DNA from 3 places in the Streptomyces sp. NPDC051211 genome. Region 1 is predicted to be linked to each of the others. Evidence: riboswitches for the same ligand, from Rfam matches in the RefSeq annotation. Region 1 holds a riboswitch; each other region holds the start of a gene.
The links. Region 1 has a riboswitch for thiamine pyrophosphate ahead of thiC (phosphomethylpyrimidine synthase ThiC). Riboswitches for the same ligand answer to the same signal wherever they lie in the genome.

Region 1 (7,532 bases):
AGGTGGTCGGCGTCGCCGACACCCCGGGCCATCCCGCCTGTGAGGAATGGGCGGACTTCCGCGCCACCGGCCATGCGCACGCCATCGGCCAGTGCCTGCTGAGCCAGCTCGACGAGAAGGCCCGCCGGGACCATTACGACCGGCACCCGGTCGAAGCCGTCACCCCGTACACAGTCCAGGACATGCGGGCGATGGAACAACGAATTTCCGCCATGGAGCGGATGCAACCCGTGACCGAGCGACAGGAATATGCCTTGGGCACGGTATGCGCAGCCATTCCGATTACAGCGGGTGACGCCGCCGCGACCATGGCCATTTCCCTTCCCCTGCACCAGGAAGCCCGATTGCGCTGTGCAGTTGATCGGCTGCGGAGTGAAGTAGGCGCGCTGTTGAGTACGCTCTCCTTCTCTATCAGTATCTGAAAACTCACTCCTTGTGATCTGCCAGCCCGTCCACCACTCTTGTCAAGAGGGCCTTGGGGGACCATTCCTGGCCACTTCCAATCACTGCGGGGTAGGCAATGCGCGAGTCGGTACAGGCAGAGGTCATGATGAGCTTCCTCGTTTCCGAGGAGCTCTCGTTCCGGATCCCGGTGGAACTCCGGTACGAAGCTCGTGACCCCTATGCCGTACGCCTGACCTTCCACCTTCCCGGCGATGCGCCCGTGACCTGGGCGTTCGGCCGGGAGCTTCTCCTCGACGGCATCAACAAGCCGTGCGGTGACGGCGATGTGCACATCGCCCCCACCCATCCCGAGGACCTGTCCGATGTCCACATCCGGCTCCAGGTCGGCGGTGACCGGGCGCTGTTCAGGGCCGGTGCCGCGCCGCTGGTGGCCTTCCTCGACCGGACCGACCGGCTCGTGCCGCTCGGTCAGGAGCGCAACCTCGGCGACTTCGAGGAGAACCTCGACGAGGCCCTCGGCAAGATCCTTGCCGGCGCGCAGCAGAACGAGCAGAACGCGGGCTGACCGGCCCGGCGCACCAACCGCTCGACTGCTCGGCGTGCCAGCGCCGAGCGCCCTCACCCCCACCACACCCGTGCGCCGCACGTGCGATCAGTGTGTGCCTTCAGCGCTTGCGGCGGCGGCCCCGACCGCCGCGGACCGGCCCTGACCCGGCCGGCCCGGCGGCCGGGGAACCCGGTCGGTCGGCCGAAACCACCAGCGCCGCCAGCGCCGTTGTCACCGGCACCGAGGCCACCAGTCCGATCGAGCCCACCAGGGTCCGGACGATCTCCTCCGCGACCAGCTCGCTGTTGGCCACCGTTCCCATGCTGCTGTTCGCGATCGAGAACAACAGGAGCAGCGGCAGGGCCGCGCCCGCATAGGCGAGGACCAGAGTGTTGACCACGGATGCGATGTGGTCGCGGCCGATCCGGATGCCCGCCCGGTACAGCGCGCGCGGTCCCATCGACGGGTCGGCCTGGTGGAGCTCCCAGACCGCCGAGGTCTGAGTGACCGTCACATCGTCGAGGACGCCGAGCGATCCGATGATCACGCCGGCGAGCAGCAGGCCGCTCATGTCGATGTCCGGGTAGAGCCCGTGGATCAGCCCGGTGTTGTCGTCGGTGTTGCCGCTCAGGAACGCCCAGTCGATGAACAGCGAGCCCAGCAGCCCGATCAGAAGCAGCGAGACCAGTGTGCCGAGGACAGCGACCGAGGTACGCGCGGTCAGGCCGTGGCACATGTAGAGCGCGATCAGCATGATGGCGCTGGCCCCGACCACCGCGACGACCAGCGGGTTCGAACCTTGGAGGATGGCCGGGAGGATGAACAGGGTCAGGATGCCGAAGCTGACGGCCAGTGCGATCAGTGCGAACAGCCCGCGCAGCCGTCCCACCGCGACCACCGCAATGGCGAAGATGCCTGCGAGCAGCGCCATCGGGAGCTTCCGGTTCACGTCGATCACGGAGTACTGGAGGTCGCGCGGGGCGTCCGGCGCGTACGCGACGACCACGCCCTGCCCGTGCTCCAGCTGCCGTGGCGCACCCGGCTGGACGATCTCGACGAAGGTGCGGCCCTTGTCCGGGCCGGTGCCGATCTCGACGGTGGCCTTCTTGCACTGGCCGTTCTGCCTGGCCTGCGCTTCACGGCCCTGAGGAGTGGAGGTGTCCCCGGTGGGCGGCACCTGCGCGGCGTTGACCGAGGCGCAGTCGACGGTCTCCAGGGCGACGACCGCGGCCTGCTGGGTCTGGCGGTCGAAGCCGACCCCGGTGCGTTCGTGGGCGGGTGCGCCGCCCGGCCACAGCACCACCAGGCCGACCAGGACGGCGGTGGCGAAGGGGATCAGCACGGCGGCGATGACCTTGCGCAGGTGCTTCGAGACGGGAGCCGCCGGTCCGTGGCCGTGGCTGTGCCCATGACTGTGCCCATGGTTCCCGTGCCCGTGGAGGCCGTGATCACCGCGGCCGGACGGGTCGGAGTTACCTGTGGGTTCGGTGGGACCGGTGGGGGGCTGCGGCAAGGACGTCACGGGCTGATCATCGCAAGAGATGAGGGGGCCCACTGTTCAGCACGCCACAGATGACGCTAGCGTGGGGGCTACTTTGCACAACGCGGGAGCTCGGAGCACCGGGCTGAGAGGGCGCTGATCACCGTACGCACGTACGGGAGGAGGCTGCGTCGACCGCCGAACCTGTTACCGGGTAATGCCGGCGTAGGGAGATTAGGTCTCATGACCATTCAGGATGCACGCACGCCTGCCACCAGCCAGGACGGCCAGGAGGGCCGGGACGGCCAGGTCGGTCGGGAAGAGCGCAAGCCGGGCTGGCACAAGGGATACGTCACGGGCTCCCGCCCCGACATCCAGGTGCCGGTTCGCCAGGTCCACCTGACCACCGGCCAGGACGTCACGCTGTACGACACGTCCGGCCCGTACACCGACCCGCAGATCGAGACCGACGTACGGCGCGGGCTCGCGCCGCTCCGCGAGAACTGGATCATCGGCCGCGGTGACACCGAGGAGTACGCCGGCCGTCCGGTCCGCCCCGAGGACGACGGCATCAAGCACACCTCGCCCCGCGGTGGCCTCAAGAACCTCGACGCGGTGTTCCCGGGCCGCCCCCGCCTGCCCCGCCGGGGCCGCGACGGCCAGGCCGTCACCCAGCTCGCGTACGCCCGCCGGGGCGAGATCACCCCGGAGATGGAGTACGTCGCGATCCGCGAGAACGTCTCCCCCGAGGTCGTCCGCGAGGAGATCGCGGCGGGGCGCGCAGTGCTGCCGGCCAACGTGAACCACCCGGAGATCGAGCCGATGATCATCGGCAAGCGGTTCCTGGTGAAGGTCAACGCCAACATCGGCAACTCCGCCGTCACCTCCTCCATCGAGGAGGAGGTGGAGAAGATGACCTGGGCGACCCGCTGGGGCGCGGACACGGTCATGGACCTCTCTACCGGCCGCAACATCCACACCACCCGCGAGTGGGTGCTGCGCAACTCCCCCGTCCCCATCGGCACCGTGCCGCTCTACCAGGCCCTGGAGAAGGTCGACGGCAAGGCCGAGGACCTGACCTGGGAGATCTACAAGGACACGGTCATCGAGCAGGCCGAGCAGGGCGTCGACTACATGACGGTCCACGCCGGCGTGCTGCTGCCGTACGTGCCGCTGACCGCCCGCCGCAAGACCGGCATCGTCTCCCGCGGCGGCTCGATCATGGCCGCCTGGTGCCTGGCGCACCACAAGGAGAACTTCCTCTACACGAACTTCGAGGAACTCTGCGACATCCTCGCGACGTACGACGTCACCTACTCCCTCGGTGACGGCCTGCGACCCGGCTCGATCGCGGACGCCAACGATGCGGCGCAGTTCGCCGAGCTCAAGACGCTGGGCGAGCTCAACACCATCGCCAAGCGGCACAACGTCCAGACGATGATCGAGGGCCCGGGCCACGTCCCGATGCACAAGATCAAGGAGAACATCGACCTCCAGCAGGAGATCTGCGAGGAGGCCCCGTTCTACACGCTGGGCCCGCTGACCACGGACGTCGCCCCGGCGTACGACCACATCACCTCGGGCATCGGCGCCGCGATGATCGCCTGGTGGGGCACGGCGATGCTCTGCTACGTCACGCCCAAGGAGCACCTGGGCCTGCCCAACCGCGACGACGTGAAGACCGGCGTCATCACGTACAAGATCGCGGCGCACGCGGCGGACCTGGCCAAGGGCCACCCCGGTGCCCAGGAGTGGGACGACGCCCTGTCGGACGCCCGCTTCGAGTTCCGCTGGGAGGACCAGTTCAACCTGGCCCTGGACCCCGACACGGCCCGTGAGTTCCACGACGAGACGCTCCCGGCCGAGCCGGCCAAGACGGCGCACTTCTGCTCCATGTGCGGCCCGAAGTTCTGCTCGATGAAGATCTCCCAGGACATCCGCCGCGAGCACGGCGGGGACCTGAAGGCGGACGAGATCCAGGCGGGCATGGCGGAGAAGTCGGCCGAGTTCGCGGCCGCGGGCAACCGCGTCTACCTGCCGCTGGCGGACTGACCGCGCGGACGGACCGAGCCCGGCGGACGGGCCGGCCCGCGACCTCATGGGGGGAGTCGCGGGCCGGCCCGTTCCCGGCTCATTTTTTTTGGGGCTTGAGCTGGAGTGCACTCCAGCTCTTAGGGTGCGCCGGTATGACGATGCGATACAGAAACCTGGGTGGGACCGGCATCGAGGTGAGCGTGCACTGCCTCGGCACGATGATGTTCGGCGCGGTCGGCAACCCGGACCACGACGACTGCGTACGGATCATCCACGCGGCGCTCGACGAGGGCATCAACTTCGTGGACACCGCCGACATGTACTCCGCCGGAGAGTCCGAGAGGATCGTCGGCAAGGCCCTCAAGGGCCGGCGCGAGGACGTCGTGCTCGCCACCAAGGGCCACTTCCCGATGGGCGAGGGCCGCAACCGGAGCGGGAACTCGCGGCGCTGGCTGGTGCGGGCCGTGGAGGAGAGCCTCACCCGGCTCGGTACGGACTGGATCGACCTGTACCAGGTGCACCGGCCCGACCCCCGGACGGACATCGAGGAGACCCTCGGTGTGCTCGGCGACCTCGTGCGCGAGGGGAAGATCCGCGCCTTCGGCTGCTCCACCTTCCCCGCCGAGGAGATCGCCGAGGCGCACCACGTGTCCGAGCGGCGCGCCCTGCCGCGGTTCCGGACCGAGCAGCCGCCGTACTCGATCCTCGCGCGCGGGGTGGAGAAGGACGTGCTCCCGGTCGCCCGGCGGTACGGGATGGGCGTGCTGACCTGGAGTCCGCTGGCCTCCGGGTTCCTCAGCGGAAAGTACCGGCCGGGCCGGGAGGTCGACCTGACCAGCGGGCGGGCAGCACTGACGCCGGGGCGCTTCGACCCCGCCGTGCCCGGCAACCTCGCGAAGCTTGAGGCCGCCGGGCGGCTGATCGAGGTGGCGGAGGCGATCGGATGCACCCTCCCCGAGCTCGCCGTCGCCTTCCCGCTCGTGCATCCGGCGGTCACCTCGGTGATCATCGGGCCGCGCACCATGGAGCAGATGCAATCCCTGGTGAAGGGCGTGTCGGTGGTGCCGGACGACGAGACCCTGGACAGGATCGACGAGATCGTGCCGCCGGGCACGAACCTGTACCAGGCGGACGGCGCCTGGCGGCCCACCGCCCTGACCGACCCGGCCCAGCGGCGCCGGCCGGCCGCGGACCGCTAGGGGGAGCCCGACGGATCGTGTTCCGGGCCGGGCCGCGTGGCACCGCCGGGCACCCAAGTGGGGGGCCGGTGATGGGCCGATCCGCTGACAAACGGGCGAGGCGGCGCCGCGGCGGTGGCGGTGGTCCTCAGGATGGCCCCGGAAGTGCTGTCCGACTTCCTGAGCATCATCCGATCCGGTTTTCCGGTTGTCGCAAGGAGCGGCGCATGAGTCCTGAAGGCAGGACGAGCAGAACTTTCACCGGCCTGTTGCCCAGACGGGCGGCCCGGCTGACGGGTGGCACCCTCGCAACGGCCGCGCTGGTGCTGGCAGGGATCACCACCCCCGCGATGGCGGCCGTGCCGGGGTTCCGGCCGCCGGTCACGCAGGCGAGCCCGGCCGACGGGCACGATGAGTGCGAGCCGGTCATGAACGGGCCGGAGAAGAAGGGGAAGGCCACGGCCGACCCGCCCAAGAAGGCGAAGTGCCTGGTCGGCCCGCCCGGCCCGCCGGGACCGCGCGGTCCCAAGGGCGACGGCGCCTGTGTGGACATCGACTCCGTACGGGACAACAACGACCGGGAGTTCAAGGCGGTGCTCCCCGGCGACGGCAACGCGTACGCCGGCATCCGCGAGGTTCAGAACGTCACGGTGGGGCCCTGGACCTGGTACGACCTCACCCTCAATCCGCAGGGCAGGTTCCCGTCCGGCGCCTGCGCGATCTCCATCGGCCACCAGGCCAACCGGCTGGTGATCGAGGTGGTCACGACGGGAGGTGTGATCTGGGAGACCTTCTGCAACGTCGACCCGGGTGAGAACGAACTCGAATGCGACGGGGTGTGGGACGACCCGGCCGTCCAGCCGAACCCGGGCGACCCGCCGCCCCCGCCGCCCACGGTGAAGCACTGAAGTAAAGGCGGCGCCGAGCCGGCAGGCTACTCCGGCTCGCGTTCCGGGCCGCCGAAGTCCGGGCTGGTGAAGTCCGGAGCCGTGTAGCCGGGCCGGGACCCCTGCGAGGTGGGTCCCGGGCTGGTGAAATCGGGCCGGGTGTACCCCAGATCGGGGATGCGCCCGGCCCTCGGCGTGTGCGGCACCGGAAGGCCCGCCGCCCCCGGATCGGCCAGGGCATCGCGCAGGAACGGCATGATGCCCCGCTCCAGCAGCGCGAGCCGCCAGGCCTCGCGGGCGCGCGACACCTCGTCGGGCACCGTGTCCCCGCTGTCGGCCGCCACCTCGGTGGCCCGGTTGCGGACGGCCGTCACCAGCAGCCCGGCCGCAGCGCAGAGCAGGGCCACGGCGGTCAGCGCGCCGAACAGCCAGCCGGTGGTGATGATGGTTTCGGCGAAGGCCGGCTGGGGCTCGATCATCTTCAGGATGTAGCCCACCAGCAGGAAGATCACCATGGCGGTGCCGGCCAGTACGGGCGCCAGTACCGCGATCATCGCGCTGACCCCCGCCCCGGCCGGGCCGTCCGCCGCGACGTCCGCCGCCGCCGCCGAGTGTGCGGCCAGGGACGCCTCGCGCAGTTCTCCTCGTACCTTCACGTAGTGGTCGTACTCGGGGGAGGCCGCGGTGGTCAGCAGCACGCTGGCGTTGATCGCCATCGTGCGCAGCTGCTCGGCGTTGAGCCGTTCGCCCACCAGGGCGAGCTCCGGCCGTTCGTGTGCGGTGCGCAGCACTTCGTCGAGGAGTCGTGCGAACTCCGGGCGGTCTTCGTTCAGCAGGTGCCCAGCGCTGGTCATGTGCATCCCCCGATGCTCCGCAGGGGCCGGTGTTGCCCGTGTGTCCACCGGGCGGCCGGCACAAACGGAGGAGAGCCTGCTACGGATAGAGCGATGGTAGAGCGACCGCGGCACCCTCTGACAGGGGCTTTCAGGAAATAACAACCA
Region 2 (7,532 bases), on a different contig from region 1:
GGGCCGTTCTGCCGAGAACGGTGCCGTCGTCTCCGTCATCGCCGAGGACAAGACCTCCGGCGTGCTCGTCGAGCTGAAGTGCGAGACGGACTTCGTCGCCAAGGGCGAGAAGTTCCAGGCCGTCGCCAACGCGATCGCCGAGCACGTCGCCGCCACCTCTCCGGCGGACATCGCGGCCCTGCTCGCCTCCGAGATCGAGGCCGGCAAGACCGTGCAGGCGTTCGTGGACGAGGCCAACGCCAACCTCGGCGAGAAGATCGTCCTGGACCGCTTCGTGCAGTACAAGGACGGTTTCGTCCACGCGTACATGCACCGCACCAACCCCGACCTGCCGCCGCAGATCGGTGTGCTGGTCGAGCTCGACAAGGAGAGCGACGTCGTCCGCGGCATCGCGCAGCACATCGCCGCCTTCGCGCCGAAGTACCTCACCCGTGAGGACGTCCCGGCCGAGGTCATCGAGTCCGAGCGTCGCGTCGCCGAGGAGACCACCCGCGCCGAGGGCAAGCCCGAGGCCGCGCTCCCGAAGATCGTCGAGGGCCGCGTCAACGCGTTCTTCAAGGACGCCACCCTGCTGGGCCAGCCGTACGCGCTGGACAACAAGAAGTCCGTCCAGCAGATCCTGGACGAGGCCGGCGTCACCCTGAAGCGGTTCACCCGCATCAAGGTCGGCATCTGAGTCCGTCCGTACACGACGGACACCGGACCCCGGTAGGGTCTGAGGCAGTCGTCCGCGCTCGCGCAGGACGACCGCAGATCTGACGAGGAGGCCATTGCCGTAGAGGGAACCGCAAGGACCCACCGGCAATGGCCTTCTTCGTATGTGCACGAGGAGATCTCCATGAATCAGGGCGTGGACCCCCACACCGCTTCCGACGACAAGAGCGACCACGACAAGAAGGGCCGCCGCTTCATGCTGAAGCTGTCCGGCGAGGCCTTCTCCGGCGGCGGCGGGCTGGGCGTAGACCCCGACGTCGTCCACGCCATCGCGCGCGAGATCGCCGCGGTGGTCCGCGACGGCGCGGAGATCGCCGTGGTCATCGGCGGCGGCAACTTCTTCCGCGGCGCCGAGCTGCAGCAGCGCGGCATGGACCGGGCCCGCTCCGACTACATGGGCATGCTCGGCACCGTCATGAACTGCCTCGCCCTCCAGGACTTCCTGGAGAAGGAGGGCATCGACTCCCGCGTCCAGACCGCCATCACCATGGGCCAGGTCGCGGAGCCGTACATCCCGCTGCGGGCCGTACGGCACCTGGAGAAGGGCCGCGTCGTGATCTTCGGCGCGGGTATGGGCATGCCGTACTTCTCCACCGACACCACCGCCGCCCAGCGCGCGCTGGAGATCGACGCCGAGGCCCTGCTCATGGGCAAGAACGGCGTGGACGGGGTCTACGACTCCGACCCGAAGACCAACCCGGACGCCGTGAAGTTCGATGCGCTCGAGTACGGCGAGGTGCTCTCCCGCGACCTCAAGGTCGCCGACGCCACCGCCATCACGCTGTGCCGCGACAACAAGCTGCCGATCCTCGTCTTCGAGCTGCTGACCGAGGGCAATATCGCCCGCGCGGTCAAGGGTGAGAAGATCGGCACGCTGGTGAGTGACCAGGGCACCCGGGCCTGAGCGCTCTGCCGGCCGGCCGACGGCCCGCCGCCCGCCCGAACCATCCATATCTGACATGCAGGAGCACGTGGTGATCGAAGAAATCCTCCTCGAGGCCGAGGAGAAGATGGAGAAGGCCGTCGTGGTGGCCAAGGAGGACTTCGCCGCGATCCGCACCGGCCGTGCGCACCCGGCGATGTTCAACAAGATCGTGGCGGACTACTACGGCGCCATCACGCCCATCAACCAGCTCGCCTCGTTCTCGGTGCCCGAGCCGCGCATGGCGATCGTCACCCCGTTCGACAAGAGCGCCCTGCGCAACATCGAGCAGGCCATCCGCGACTCCGACCTGGGCGTCAACCCCAGCAACGACGGCAATATCATCCGGGTGACCTTCCCGGAGCTGACGCAGGACCGCCGCAAGGAGTACATCAAGGTCGCGCGCACCAAGGCCGAGGACTCCAAGGTCTCCATCCGCTCCATCCGCCGCAAGGCGAAGGACGCCCTCGACAAGCTCGTCAAGGACAAGGAGTCCGGCGAGGACGAGGTGCGCCGCGCGGAGAAGGAGCTCGACGACACCACCGCGAAGTACGTCGCGCAGGTGGACGAGCTGCTCAAGCACAAGGAAGCCGAGCTCCTCGAGGTCTGATGAACGACTCTCCCTGGGAGGCGGAGCCGGTTCCGGCAGGTCCCGCATATGATCGGGGGGCCGCCCTCGCGGGCGGCCCCCCGTTCCGCGCCGACATGCCGCCGCAGGAGCCCATGCCCACGCCACCCCCGCAGGCCCCGCAGGACGCCTCGCCGCCGCCGAAGAAGCGCGCCGGGCGTGACCTGCGTGCAGCCATAGGGGTCGGTGTCGGCCTCGGCGCCGTCATCTTCGCCTCGCTGCTGATCGTCAAGGCCGTCTTCGTCGGCGTCATCGCCGTCGCCGTGGTCGTCGGCCTGTGGGAGCTGACCTCCCGGCTGCAGGAACGCAAGGGCATCAAGGCACCGCTGGTGCCGCTCGCGGTCGGCGGCGCCGCCATGGTCATCGCCGGGTACGTCCGGGGCGCCGAGGGCGCCTGGGTCGCGATGGCGCTGACCGCGCTGGCGGTGCTGGTGTGGCGGATGACGGAACCGCCCGAGGACTACCTCAAGGACGTCACGGCGGGGGTCTTCGCGGCCTTCTACGTGCCGTTCCTCGCCACCTTCGTCGCGATGCTGCTGGCCGCCGACGACGGCCCGCAGCGGGTGATCACCTTCCTGGTGCTCACGGTGGTCAGCGACACCGGCGCGTATGCGGTGGGCTGGCGCTTCGGCAAGCACAAGCTGGCCCCGCGGATCAGCCCCGGCAAGACCCGCGAGGGCCTGTTCGGTGCGATGGCCTTCGCGATGGCGGCCGGCGCGCTGTGCATGGAGTTCCTGATCGACGACGGCTCCTGGTGGCAGGGCCTGCTCCTGGGTCTGGTGGTCGCCGTCAGCGCCACCCTGGGCGACCTGGGCGAGTCGATGATCAAGCGGGACCTGGGCATCAAGGACATGGGCACCCTGCTCCCCGGCCACGGCGGCATCATGGACCGGCTGGACTCGCTGCTGCCGACGGCCCCGGTGGTCTGGCTGCTGCTGGCGGCCTTCGTGGGCACCGGCTGATCACGCCGTACCGCTGCGAGGGGCCCGTACGGGGCCCAACCGTTACTCTGGAAGGGCGCGCTGCCGGTGCAGCGCGCCTTTCGTCTTAGAGGAGTACCTGCCATGGCCCGCCCCGCTCCCGGTGAGCTCACCTTCGTCGCGCCCCGCGGGGCGAAGAAGCCACCGCGGCACCTGGCCGACCTGACCCCCGCCGAGCGGCGTGAGGCGGTCGCCGCGATCGGGGAGAAGCCCTTCCGGGCCAAGCAGCTCTCCCAGCACTACTTCGCCCGGTACGCGCACGACCCGGCCGAGTGGACCGACATCCCGGCCGCGGCCCGCGAGAAGCTCCGCGACGAGCTGCTGCCCGAGCTGATGACCGTGATCCGGCACATCTCCTGCGACGACGACACCACCCGCAAGACCCTGTGGAAGCTCCACGACGGCACCCTCGTGGAGTCCGTCCTGATGCGCTACCCCGACCGGGTCACCATGTGCATCTCCTCGCAGGCCGGCTGCGGCATGAACTGCCCGTTCTGCGCCACCGGCCAGGCCGGCCTGGACCGCAACCTGTCCACCGCCGAGATCGTCCACCAGATCGTCGACGGCATGCGCGCCCTGCGCGACGGCGAGGTCCCCGGCGGCCCGGCCCGCCTCTCCAACATCGTCTTCATGGGCATGGGCGAGCCGCTCGCCAACTACAAGCGGGTGGTCGGCGCCATCCGCCGGCTGACCGACCCGGAGCCCGACGGCCTGGGCCTGTCCCAGCGCGGCATCACCGTCTCCACCGTCGGCCTGGTCCCGGCCATGCTCCGGTTCGCCGACGAGGGCTTCAAGTGCCGGCTCGCCGTGTCGCTGCACGCCCCGGACGACGAGCTGCGCGACACCCTGGTACCGGTGAACACCCGCTGGAAGGTCCGCGAGGTGCTGGACGCGGCCTGGGAGTACGCCGAGAAGTCCGGCCGCCGCATCTCCATCGAGTACGCGCTGATCCGCGACATCAACGACCAGGCCTGGCGCGGCGACCTGCTGGGCCGGCTACTCAAGGGCAAGCGGGTGCACGTCAACCTGATCCCGCTGAACCCGACCCCGGGTTCCAAGTGGACCGCCTCCCGTCCCGAGGACGAGCGCGCGTTCGTCCAGGCCATCGCCAACCACGGCGTGCCGGTGACCGTCCGTGACACCCGCGGCCAGGAGATCGACGGCGCCTGCGGCCAGCTCGCCGCCAGCGAGCGGTAGGCTGGCCCCCGTACATCTGCATATTCCGACAGGGGAGCGCCACAGCGCTGAGAGTGCGGCACCCGTCAGGCCGCAGACCCTCTGAACCTCGCCCGGGTCATTCCGGGTAGGAAGTTCGGTCAACACCTCAAGCTGTTGCGCCCTGCCCGGGTGCCCCGCTCGATCCAGAGCGCCCGGGCGGGGCCGCGTCTTCTCCTGGTCATCCCAGGAGGAAATGTTCCGTGAGCACCACCAAGAAGATCGCGGGTACCGCGCTCGCAGCGGCGCTGGGCGTCAGCACGCTGGCCGCGTGCGGCGGCGACGCCAAGGACAAGGGCGCCGCGAGCGGTGAGCCCAAGTCGAAGACCGTCACCCTGGTCAGCCACGACTCCTTCAACGCGTCCGACGCGGTCCTGAAGGAGTTCGAGAAGCAGACCGGCTACAAGGTCAAGGTGGTGAAGAGCGGGGACGCCGGCGCCGCGCTCAACCAGGAGATCCTCACCAAGGGCAAGCCCCGCGGCGACGTCTTCTTCGGTGTCGACAACACCCTGCTGTCCCGGTCGCTCGACAACGGCATCTTCACCCCGTACGAGGCCAAGGGCCTGGCCGGGGTCGGCGAGGCCTACCGGCTCGACGCGGAGCACCGGGTCACCCCGATCGACACCGCCGACATCTGCGTCAACTACGACAAGAAGTACTTCGCGGACAAGAAGCTCGCCCCGCCGCAGACGCTGGACGACCTGATCAAGCCCGAGTACAAGAACCTCCTGGTCACGGAGAACGCCGCGACCTCCTCCCCGGGCCTCGGCTTCATGCTCGCCACCGTCGGCAAGTACGGCGAGAAGGGCTGGGAGGACTACTGGAGCAAGCTCAAGGCCAACGGCGTCGAGGTCGTCGACGGCTGGGAGCAGGCCTACAACGAGCGGTTCTCCGGTTCCGCGGGCGGCAAGAAGGCCAAGGGCGACCGGCCGCTGGTCGTCTCCTACGCCTCCAGCCCGCCGGTCGAGGTGCTGTACGCCGAGCCGCAGCCGGCCGAGGCGCCGACCGGTGTCTCCACCGGCACCTGCTTCCGCCAGATCGAGTTCGCCGGGCTGCTGAAGGGCGCCAAGAACGAGGCGGGCGGCAAGGCCCTGCTGGACTTCATGATCGGCCAGGGGTTCCAGGAGGACATGCCGCTGAACATGTTCGTGAACCCGGTGATCAAGGACGCGAAGCTGCCGGAGATCTTCACCAAGCACGGTGTGGTCATCGAGAAGCCCGAGACCGTCGCCCCGGACACCATCGCCGAGAACCGTGAGCAGTGGGTCAAGGCGTGGACCTCGCTCGTCGTGAAGTAGTCCGCGGCAGCAGCGTGAAGCAGCGCAACGGCACGGCCGTCCGGCTGGCCCTGATGGCCGTGCCCCTCGCGTTCTTCGCGCTGTTCTTCGCCTGGCCCGTCGCGTCCATCGTCGGGCGCGGGCTCAAGACCGACACCGGCTGGCAGTTCGGCCGGATCGGCGAGGTGGTCGCCCGGCCCGACATCGCCGACGTGCTCTGGTTCACCACTTGGCAGGCGCTCGCGTCCACCGCGCTCACGCTGCTGATCGCACTCCCCGGCGCATACGCCTTCGCGCGCTTCGAGTTCCCCGGCAAGCAGCTGCTGCGCGCCGTGGTCACCGTGCCGTTCGTGCTGCCGACCGTGGTCGTCGGCACCGCCTTCCTCGCCCTGGTCGGCCGGGGCGGCCTGACCGACGAGCTGTGGGGCGTCCGGCTGGACACCACCGTCTGGGCGATCCTGCTGGCCCACGTGTTCTTCAACTACGCCGTGGTCGTCCGTACCGTCGGCGGGCTGTGGGCCCAGCTGGACCCGCGCCAGGAGGAAGCCGCCCGGGTGCTCGGCGCCGGCCGGTTCGCGGCCTGGCGGCGGGTGACCCTGCCGGCGCTGGCCCCGGCGGTGGCCGCGGCCGGCCTGATGGTGTTCCTGTTCACCTTCAGCTCCTTCGGCGTCGTACTGATCCTCGGCGGACCCTCGTACGCCACCCTGGAGGTGGAGGTCTACCGGCAGACCGCGCAGCTGCTGGACCTGCCGACGGCGGCCGTGCTGACCCTGGTGCAGTTCGCCGCGGTGGGTGCGATCCTCGGCATCCACGCCTGGACCGTGCGCCGCCGGGAGACCGCGCTGCGGCTGGTCGACCCGTCCGGTACGGCGCACCGGCCGCGGGGGTTCGCCCAGCGGGCGCTGCTCGGCGGGGTGCTGGTCACGGTGGCGCTGCTGATCGTGCTGCCGCTCGGCGTCCTGGTGGAACGTTCCTTCGACGCTCCCGGCGGCTACGGCCTCGGCTTCTACCGGGCCCTCCAGGACGCCGGGGCCACCGGCACCTTCCTGGTGCCCCCGCTGGAGGCGGTCTGGAACTCCCTCCGGTACGCGCTGGCCGCCACCGCCATCGCCCTGCTCATCGGCGGACTCGCGGCCGCCGCCCTCACCCGGCGGGCCGGCCGCTTCGTCCGCGGGTTCGACGCGCTGCTGATGCTGCCGCTGGGGGTGTCTGCGGTGACCGTCGGCTTCGGCTTCCTGATCACCCTGGACGAGCCGCCGTTCGATCTGCGGACCTCGTGGATCCTGGTGCCGCTGGCCCAGGCCCTGGTCGGCGTGCCCTTCGTGGTGCGGACCATGCTGCCGGTGCTGCGGGCCGTCGACGACCGGCTGCGGGAGGCCGCGGCGGTGCTCGGCGCCTCGCCCTGGCGGGCCTGGCGGGAGGTGGACCTGCCGCTGGTCCGCCGGGCCCTGCTGATCGCGGCCGGGTTCGCCTTCGCCGTCTCGCTCGGCGAGTTCGGGGCGACCGTCTTCATCGCCCGGCCCGACCAGCCGACCCTGCCGGTGGCCGTGGCCCGGCTCCTCGGACGGGCGGGCGAGCTCAACTACGGCCAGGCGATGGCGCTGAGCACCATCCTGATGCTGGTGTGCGCGGTGTCCCTGCTCGTCCTCGAGCGGCTGCGGCCCGACAAGACCTCCGGAGAATTCTGATGCGCGGAATGCTGGAACTCGAGGACGTATCGGTCCGCTTCGGCGAACGTGCCGTGGTCGACTCCGTGCACCTCGACGTCGCCGAGCACGAGATCGTGTGCGTGCTCG
Region 3 (7,532 bases), on a different contig from region 1:
TGCGGGCACCGCACACCGCACCCGGCTGTACAGCCGCGGCACCGCCCCCGACCTGACCGTGCTCCGGCCGGACGACCCCGCCACCCGGCCCGACGAGGAGCACGAGGCGGTCACCGTGCAGGCCGTCTGCGCCCCGCACGGGGTGATCGACTGGTCGGAGCCCTCGGTGGCCCGTCCGCACGCCGAACGGCTGCTGGAAGCGGCCGCGCTGGTCGTCCCCGACCTCCAGCAGCGGCTGCTGTGGCACGAGGCGCGGACTCCGGTGCAGGTGGCCCAGGCCACCGGTGCGGTGGCCGGTGCCGTGCCGCTGCCCGCTCTCGCGGGGGCCGGGGGCCGGCTGCTCTACCCGGCCAACAGCACCGCCCTCTCCGGGCTGTACCTGGCGGGCGGCTGGGCACACCCCGGCGGCGGTCTCCCGCATGCGGGGATGACCGGGGCACTGGTGGCCGGGCTGATCATGGAAGGGGCCGGGTTCCGCGGCTCCCAGTGAGCCGGCAGGCGGGTACGGACCCAGCCGGTACGGACCGAGCCAGTACGGACCGAGCCGGTACGGATCGAGCCGGTAGCCCGGCAGCCGGTACAGGCCGCAGTCAGTACCGGTACTGCTCGTACTCGCCGGTCCCCTGGTACGGGTAGCCCTGGGGGTCGTACTGCTGCTGGTACTGCTGCTGCTCCTGCCCCGTCCAGGGCTGCTGCGGGTAGGCCTGCGCCTCGTCCGACCGCTGCTGCGGGACCCAGACGCCGCCGGGCGGGGTGTCCATGGCGTACTGGCCCTGGGTGTAGGGGTCGGCGTAGCCGTAGGCCTGGGGCTGGGCGACGCCCGCGGTGCCGATGTACGGGTCGGAGTAGGCCGCGTACACCTGCTGCTCGCCGCCGGTCTGGTAGCCGCCCGAATAGTCGTACTGGCCGGTGCCGCCCTGGGTCTGCGGGTCGTAGTAGGCCGCGTACTGGTGGGCGTCCTGCTCGCCGGTGCCGAAGGGGGAGGCGAACGGGGCGGTCTGCGAGGGATCGGGCGCCGGGGCGAACCCGCCGGGCGCGAAGCCCCCGGAGGCGTAGCCCTGCCCCTGGCCGCCTTGGCCGCCCTGGTCCTGGAAGCTCTGGATGCCGTACGAGCCCGTGTCCTCGGGCAGCGGCTGCGGGCTGAAGAACACCGGGTCCGGCCCGTCCCCGTCCGCCACCACGGGCCGGGCCGGGGCGCTCGGCGCCTCGTACGCGAGCCCGGAGACCTGCAGTGCGGGCTCCCGGCGGGCTGCCGGCGCGCCCCGGCGGCGCCTGGTGGGCGGCTCCTCGGCTTCGGGGACCTCCTCGCCGCGGCGCAGCGCCCAGCCCGCCACGAAGCCCTTGCGGAAGGAGAGGGTCACCAGGGTCTGGCCCAGGGCGAAGGCGGCCGCGCCGGCGCCGATGACCGGCACCGAGGGCAGGATCACTCCGGCGACCACGCCCAGGAACCCGGCGAAAGCGAGCAGACGCCAGCGCAGCCGGGCCTTGTACTGCAGCAGGACCTCGGCGAGCAGCCACAACGCGACCAAGCCGAATGCGCCGTAGAGGACGTACATCCCCATGCCTGGCCCCTCTCGCTACGGCCGCCGACGGGGTGCGGCCGGTCTAGGCCCGCTGGTGCAGGCCGAGGTTCTCGTAGATCTCGAGAGTCGCCGTGGAATTGTTCAGCGTGATGAAGTGCAGCCCCGGGACACCCTCGGACAGCAGCCGCGCGCAGAACTCCGTGGCGAACTCGATGCCAATGGAGCGTACAGCGGCGGGATCGTCCTTGACCGCGAGCATGCGCTCTTTCACGTGCGGGGGGAAGACTGCGGTGCTGAGCTGCGGCAGCCGGTCGAGCTGCTTGATGCCCACAACAGGCATGACCTCAGGGATGATCGGGGTCTCGCAGCCGGCCTTCTGGACGCTGTCGCGGAGCCGCAGATAATTCTCCGGATCGAAGAACATCTGGGTGATCGCATAGTCGGCCCCGGCGCGGCACTTGTCCACGAAGTGCCGGATGTCCGTATCCCAGTCCGAGGAGCGCGGGTGCATCTCGGGGAAGGCCGCGACGCCGACGCAGAAATCGCCGGACTCCTTGAGCAGCCGGACCAGGTCGGCGGCGTAGAGCACGCCGTCCGGGTGCGGAACCCACTCGCCCATCGGGTCGCCCGGCGGGTCGCCGCGCAGGGCGAGCATGTTGCGGATGCCGGCGTCGGCGAACTGGCCGATGACGTGGCGCAGCTCGGCGATGGAGTGGTCCACGGCGGTCAGGTGCGCGACCGGGGTGAGGGTGGTGTCCTCGGCGATCTCCTGGGTGGCCTTGACGGTGCCGCCGCGGGTGGAGCCGCCGGCTCCGTAGGTCACCGAGACGAAGCTCGGGGCGACCGCCTCGACCCTGCGGAGCGCGTTCCAGAGGTTCCGTTCGCCCTTCTCGGTCTTGGGGGCCCAGAACTCGAAGGAGTACGAGGGCGTGCCGGACGCGAGCAGGTCATGGACCGTGCGTGCACGGTCTGTCCAGGTCGAAGCGGTACCAAGGGCCATACGGGCAGGTTAGACGGGCGCTCCGGCACGCCGAAGCCGCGTCCATCCATTGGACACGTTTTTGGACACCTTCCGCAGCAGGCCCGCTAGGCGAGGCGCTCGCGGACCCGCTTGGCGAGGCCGGCCGCGGCGGCGCCGGGGTCCTCGGCCTCGGTGAGGGCCCGGACGACGACCACGCGGGTGGCGCCGGCGTCCAGCACTTCGTCCAGGTTGGAGGCGTCGATGCCGCCGATGGCGAACCAGGGGCGGTCCTGCTCGAGGGAGGCCGCGTACCGGACGAGCCCGAGGCCGGGGGCGTACCGGCCCGGCTTGGTCGGGGTGGGCCAGCAGGGGCCGGTGCAGAAGTAGTCCACGCCGGCCTCGGCGACGGCGGCGTCCACCTCGGCCTCGGCGTGGCAGGACCGGCCGATGAGCACGCCGGGGGGCAGGATCGCGCGGGCGGCCGGGACGGGGATGTCGCCCTGGCCGAGGTGCAGCACGTCGGAGCCGATGGCGTGGGCGACGTCCGCCCGGTCGTTCACCGCGAGGAGCTTGCCGTGCCGGCGGGCGGCCTCAGCGAAGACCTGGAGGTGCTCCAGCTCCTCGCCCGCCTCCATGCCCTTGTCGCGGAGCTGGACGATGTCCACGCCGCCCGCGAGGACGGCGTCCAGGAACTCGGGCAGGTCACCCTGGCGCTTGCGGGCATCGGTGCAGAGGTAGAGCCGTGCGTCGGCCAAGGACATGGGAAAACCCCCCGGGTGGGCGGTGTACGGGCACCCGCTGGAGCCCGTACACCGCGTGGAGCGGATCGAACAGTCGGATCAGACGGCGAGCGCCTGGGCGCGGCGCTTCACCTCCGTGCCGCGATTCTCGCTGAGCGCCTGCGCGGGGGTGCCGGGCAGGGTCGGATCCGCGGTGAAGAGCCACTCCAGCATCTCTTCGTCGGTGAAGCCGTCGTCCCGGAGCAGGGTCAGGGTGCCGGCGAGGCCCTTGACCACCTTGTCGCCGTCGATGAAGGCGGCAGGCACCTGCAGGGCGCGGTTCTCACCACGCCGTACGGCGATGAGCTGGCCCTCCTTGACCAGCTGGCGGACTCTGGTCACCTCGACGTCGAGCATTTCGGCGATGTCGGGGAGGTAGAGCCACTCGGGGACGAGAGCATCGATCTTTGCGTCAATCTCGGTCACGGGACAAGCCTGCCATCCCGGACCGACAGTCGGTAGCCGGGCGGCGCGTCCGTGGCTGTGCCCGGGCGTGAAGCCCCGTGGGAGGGGCCTCGGCGGGCCGTCAGAGCACCGCCGATTTCAGGGCAACGCCGGGGTCGGCGGCCTTGGCCGGGTCCACGGCGGCGCCGGACTCGATCAGGCGGCGCCCCTGCGCCAGGTCCCGCGGGCGGCCCACGGCCAGTACGGCGGTCAGGGCGCCGTCCCGCAGCCAGCACACCGACCAGGCCGGCTCGGCCGGGTCGCCCCGCCACAGCAGGGTGTCGGCGGCGGCGTGGTGGCCGGCGTACTGGACGAAGCGGCCGAACTGCTCGGACCAGAAGTACGGCACCGGGTCGTAGGCCAGGTCCGCGCCGAGGATGTTGGCGGCGACGGTGCGCGGGCCCTGGAGGGCGTTGTCCCAGTGGTGCACCAGCAGCCGGGCGGCGTACCGCGCGGACGGGAAGGAGGCGCAGTCGCCCACCGCGTACACGCCGGGCAGGGAGGTGCGCAGCCGGTCGTCCGCGGTGACGGAGCCGTCCGGGCCGAGGGCCACGCCCGAGCCGGTCAGCCAGCCCGTCGCGGGGCGGGCCCCGATGCCGACGACCACCGCGCCGGCCGGCAGCTCGCGGCCGTCCGCGAGCCGGACCAGGCCCGGCTCGACGGAGGCGACCCGGGCGTCGGTGAGCAGCCGGGCGCCGGCCTCGGCGTACCAGCGGGCCATCGGGGCGGCGACCTCGGCCGGGAGGGCGCCGGGCAGCACCCGGTCCGCGGCTTCGACCACGGTGACCGCGCAGCCGGCCTCCCGGGCGGCGGTGGCGAACTCGGCGCCGATCCAGCCCGCTCCGACGACCACCACCTCCGGAGCCGCGGCCAGCACCGGACGCAGCCGCTCCGCGTCGTCCAGGGTGCGCAGCAGGTGGACTCCGGGGACGCCTTCGCTGCCGGGCAGGGTCAGCGGTTCGGCGCCGGTGGCGAGGACCAGGGCGTCGCCGTACGGAACCGGTCCGGCGGCCGTGTCGACCTCCCGGTCGGCCGCGCGCACCCCGGTGACCTCCACGCCGAGCCGGAGCTCGATGCCGAGGTCTTCGAAGTCGACCTCGAAGGCGGAGCCCTCGGCCGTGCCGAGCAGCACGGCCTTGGACAGCGGGGGGCGGTCGTAGGGCTGGTGCGGTTCGGCGCCCAGCAGGACGACCGGGCCGCCGTAGCCCGCCTCGCGGAGGGCGACCGCCGTCTGCACACCGGCCATTCCGGCACCGACGATCACCACGCCGGCCGGGGCGGTGTTCTCTTCGGCCCGTTCGATCTGTTCCGTCTGATCGTTCACGCCGCACACCCTAACTACCTGACGCCACATCAGGAACGGGCGGCCTTACCCGGCCCTCGGGGCGGGGGTTAGTCTGGCCACCGTACCCATCCGCGGGAGTCCGGACGCACCGGGCTGAGAGGGAGGCTGGACGGCCTCCGACCGTACGAACCTGATCCGGATCATGCCGGCGAAGGGAGGGGCTGGACGCCCATGCACTCATCCACCCACAGGTCGGACGTCCTCGTCATCGGGGGCGGGATCATCGGGCTGGTCACGGCCTGGCGGACCGCCCGCCGCGGCCTGACCGTCGCCCTCGCCGACCCGGCGCCCGGCGGCGGAGCCGCCCAGGTCGCGGCCGGCATGCTGGCCGCCGTCACCGAACTGCACTACGGCGAGGAGACCCTGCTCGCCCTCAACACCGCCTCCGCCGCCCGGTACGAGGCCTTCGCCGCCGAACTCGCCGAGGCCAGCGGGGGCCTGGACATCGGCTACCGGGCCTGCGGCACCCTGTCCGTCGCCCTGGACTCCGACGACCGGCTCCACCTGCGCGAACTCCACGCCCTGCAGCAGCGCTGCGGCCTGGAGTCCGAGTGGCTGACCGGCCGCGAATGCCGCCGCCTGGAGCCCATGCTGGCTCCCGGCGTGCGCGGCGGACTGCGCGTCGACGGCGACCACCAGGTGGACCCGCGCCGGCTGGCCGCCGCCCTGCTGGCCGCCTGCGAGCGCGCCGGCGTGGTCTTCCACCGGGCGAACGCCGAACGCCTGACGGTGACCGCCGACCGGGCGGCCGGTGCCGTCCTCGACGACGGCACCCAGCTCACCGCCGGCCAGGTCGTCCTGGCGGCCGGCAGCCTCAGCGGCCGGCTGGCCGGCGTACCGGTGGGGGCCGTCCCCCCGGTCCGCCCGGTGAAGGGCCAGGTGCTGCGGCTGTCGGTACCCGCCGCGTACGCGCCGTTCCTGTCCCGGACGGTACGGGCGGTGGTCCGCGGCAGCCACGTGTACCTGGTCCCGCGCGAGAACGGCGAACTCGTCGTGGGCGCCACCAGCGAGGAACTCGGCTGGGACACCACGGTCACCGCGGGCGGGGTGTACGAGCTGCTGCGGGACGCCCACGAGCTGGTACCCGGCATCACCGAACTCCCGCTCACCGAAACCCGGGCCGGGCTGCGGCCCGGCACCCCCGACAACGCCCCGCTGCTCGGCCCCACCGACCTGCCGGGCCTGCACCTGGCCACCGGCCACTACCGCAACGGGGTCCTGCTCACGCCGGTGACCGGGGACGTGATGGCGGAGCTCCTGGCCACCGGGCAACTCCCCGAGGCGGCCCGCCCGTTCACCCCCCGCCGGTTCTCGTCCGTCCGAGAGGAGTCGTACGCATGACCGTACGCATGACCGTCTCCGTCAACGGCGAGCCGCGCGAGGTCGCCGCCGGCACCACCCTGGACCTGGTGGTGGCCGGCCTCACCAAGGCCCCGTCGGGGGTCGCGGCGGCGCTCAACGAAACCGTCGTACCGCGCGGGCAGTGGCCCGCGACCGCACTCGGCGAGGGTGACCGCGTCGAGGTGCTCACCGCGGTCCAGGGAGGCTGAGGACATGGCAGACGATCTGTTCACCCTGGGCGGCCGCACCTTCTCCTCCCGGCTGATCATGGGCACCGGCGGGGCGCCCAGCCTGGACGTCCTGGAACGCGCGCTGGTCGCCTCGGGCACGGAACTCACCACGGTGGCGATGCGGCGCCTGGACCCCACGGTCCAGGGCTCCGTGCTCTCCGTCCTGACCCGGCTCGGCATCGCCGTCCTGCCGAACACCGCGGGCTGCTTCACGGCGGGCGAGGCCGTCCTGACCGCCCGGCTGGCCCGGGAAGCCCTCGGCACCGACTGGATCAAGCTGGAGGTCGTCGCGGACGAGCGGACGCTCCTGCCGGACGGGGTGGAGCTGCTGGACGCGGCGGAGACCCTGGTCGACGACGGCTTCACGGTCCTGCCGTACACGAACGACGATCCCGTGCTGGCGCGGAAGCTGGAGGACGTGGGCTGCGCGGCGATCATGCCGCTCGGTTCGCCGATCGGGTCCGGGCTCGGCATCCGCAATCCGCACAACTTCGAGCTGATCGTGGAGCGGGCGGGGGTGCCGGTGATCCTGGACGCCGGTGCCGGGACCGCTTCGGATGCGGCCCTGGCGATGGAGCTGGGGTGTGCGGCGGTGATGCTGGCGTCTGCGGTGACCCGGGCGCAGGAGCCGGTGCTCATGGCCGCGGCGATGCGGGACGCGGTCTCGGCGGGCCGGCTGGCCCACCGCGCGGGCCGCATCCCGCCCCGCCGCTTCGCCGAGGCGTCCTCCCCCACCGAGGGGCGCGCCACCCTGGACCCGGAACGCCCGGCGTTCTGACCGGCCCGGGGGCCCGACCGCGGGGCCCGGGCGGCCGCTGCGCGGAGCTTTCCCCCACCCCGCCCCTTCCCGAAACCGGGCTCTGCCCGGACCCGGTCCTCAAACGCCGGACGGGCTGGAAAATCCAGCCC

Region 2: another riboswitch for thiamine pyrophosphate. It lies ahead of AB0447_RS20275 (thiamine ABC transporter substrate-binding protein); the one in region 1 lies ahead of thiC (phosphomethylpyrimidine synthase ThiC).
Region 3: another riboswitch for thiamine pyrophosphate. It lies ahead of thiO (glycine oxidase ThiO); the one in region 1 lies ahead of thiC (phosphomethylpyrimidine synthase ThiC).

What each region holds. Positions count from the first base shown of each region.
Region 1 covers NZ_JBFBAV010000007.1:158,123-165,654, forward strand. Annotated here, with positions in the region: gene AB0447_RS10330 (helix-turn-helix domain-containing protein) at 1-422, shown strand, start outside; gene AB0447_RS10335 (SsgA family sporulation/cell division regulator) at 521-970, shown strand; gene AB0447_RS10340 (YibE/F family protein) at 1,071-2,474, opposite strand; TPP riboswitch at 2,547-2,681, shown strand; gene thiC (phosphomethylpyrimidine synthase ThiC) at 2,676-4,484, shown strand; gene AB0447_RS10350 (aldo/keto reductase) at 4,625-5,665, shown strand; gene AB0447_RS10355 (hypothetical protein) at 5,872-6,552, shown strand; gene AB0447_RS10360 (hypothetical protein) at 6,579-7,391, opposite strand.
Region 2 covers NZ_JBFBAV010000019.1:70,559-78,090, forward strand. Annotated here, with positions in the region: gene tsf (translation elongation factor Ts) at 1-676, shown strand, start outside; gene pyrH (UMP kinase) at 839-1,618, shown strand; gene frr (ribosome recycling factor) at 1,689-2,246, shown strand; gene AB0447_RS20265 (phosphatidate cytidylyltransferase) at 2,246-3,226, shown strand; gene rlmN (23S rRNA (adenine(2503)-C(2))-methyltransferase RlmN) at 3,329-4,441, shown strand; TPP riboswitch at 4,462-4,572, shown strand; gene AB0447_RS20275 (thiamine ABC transporter substrate-binding protein) at 4,663-5,757, shown strand; gene AB0447_RS20280 (iron ABC transporter permease) at 5,811-7,424, shown strand; gene AB0447_RS20285 (ABC transporter ATP-binding protein) at 7,433-7,532, shown strand, end outside.
Region 3 covers NZ_JBFBAV010000023.1:32,284-39,815, forward strand. Annotated here, with positions in the region: gene AB0447_RS22185 (NAD(P)/FAD-dependent oxidoreductase) at 1-490, shown strand, start outside; gene AB0447_RS22190 (hypothetical protein) at 591-1,562, opposite strand; gene metF (methylenetetrahydrofolate reductase [NAD(P)H]) at 1,606-2,523, opposite strand; gene thiE (thiamine phosphate synthase) at 2,610-3,245, opposite strand; gene AB0447_RS22205 (Rv2175c family DNA-binding protein) at 3,324-3,689, opposite strand; gene AB0447_RS22210 (FAD-dependent oxidoreductase) at 3,790-4,953, opposite strand; TPP riboswitch at 5,114-5,226, shown strand; gene thiO (glycine oxidase ThiO) at 5,224-6,393, shown strand; gene thiS (sulfur carrier protein ThiS) at 6,402-6,602, shown strand; gene AB0447_RS22225 (thiazole synthase) at 6,607-7,401, shown strand.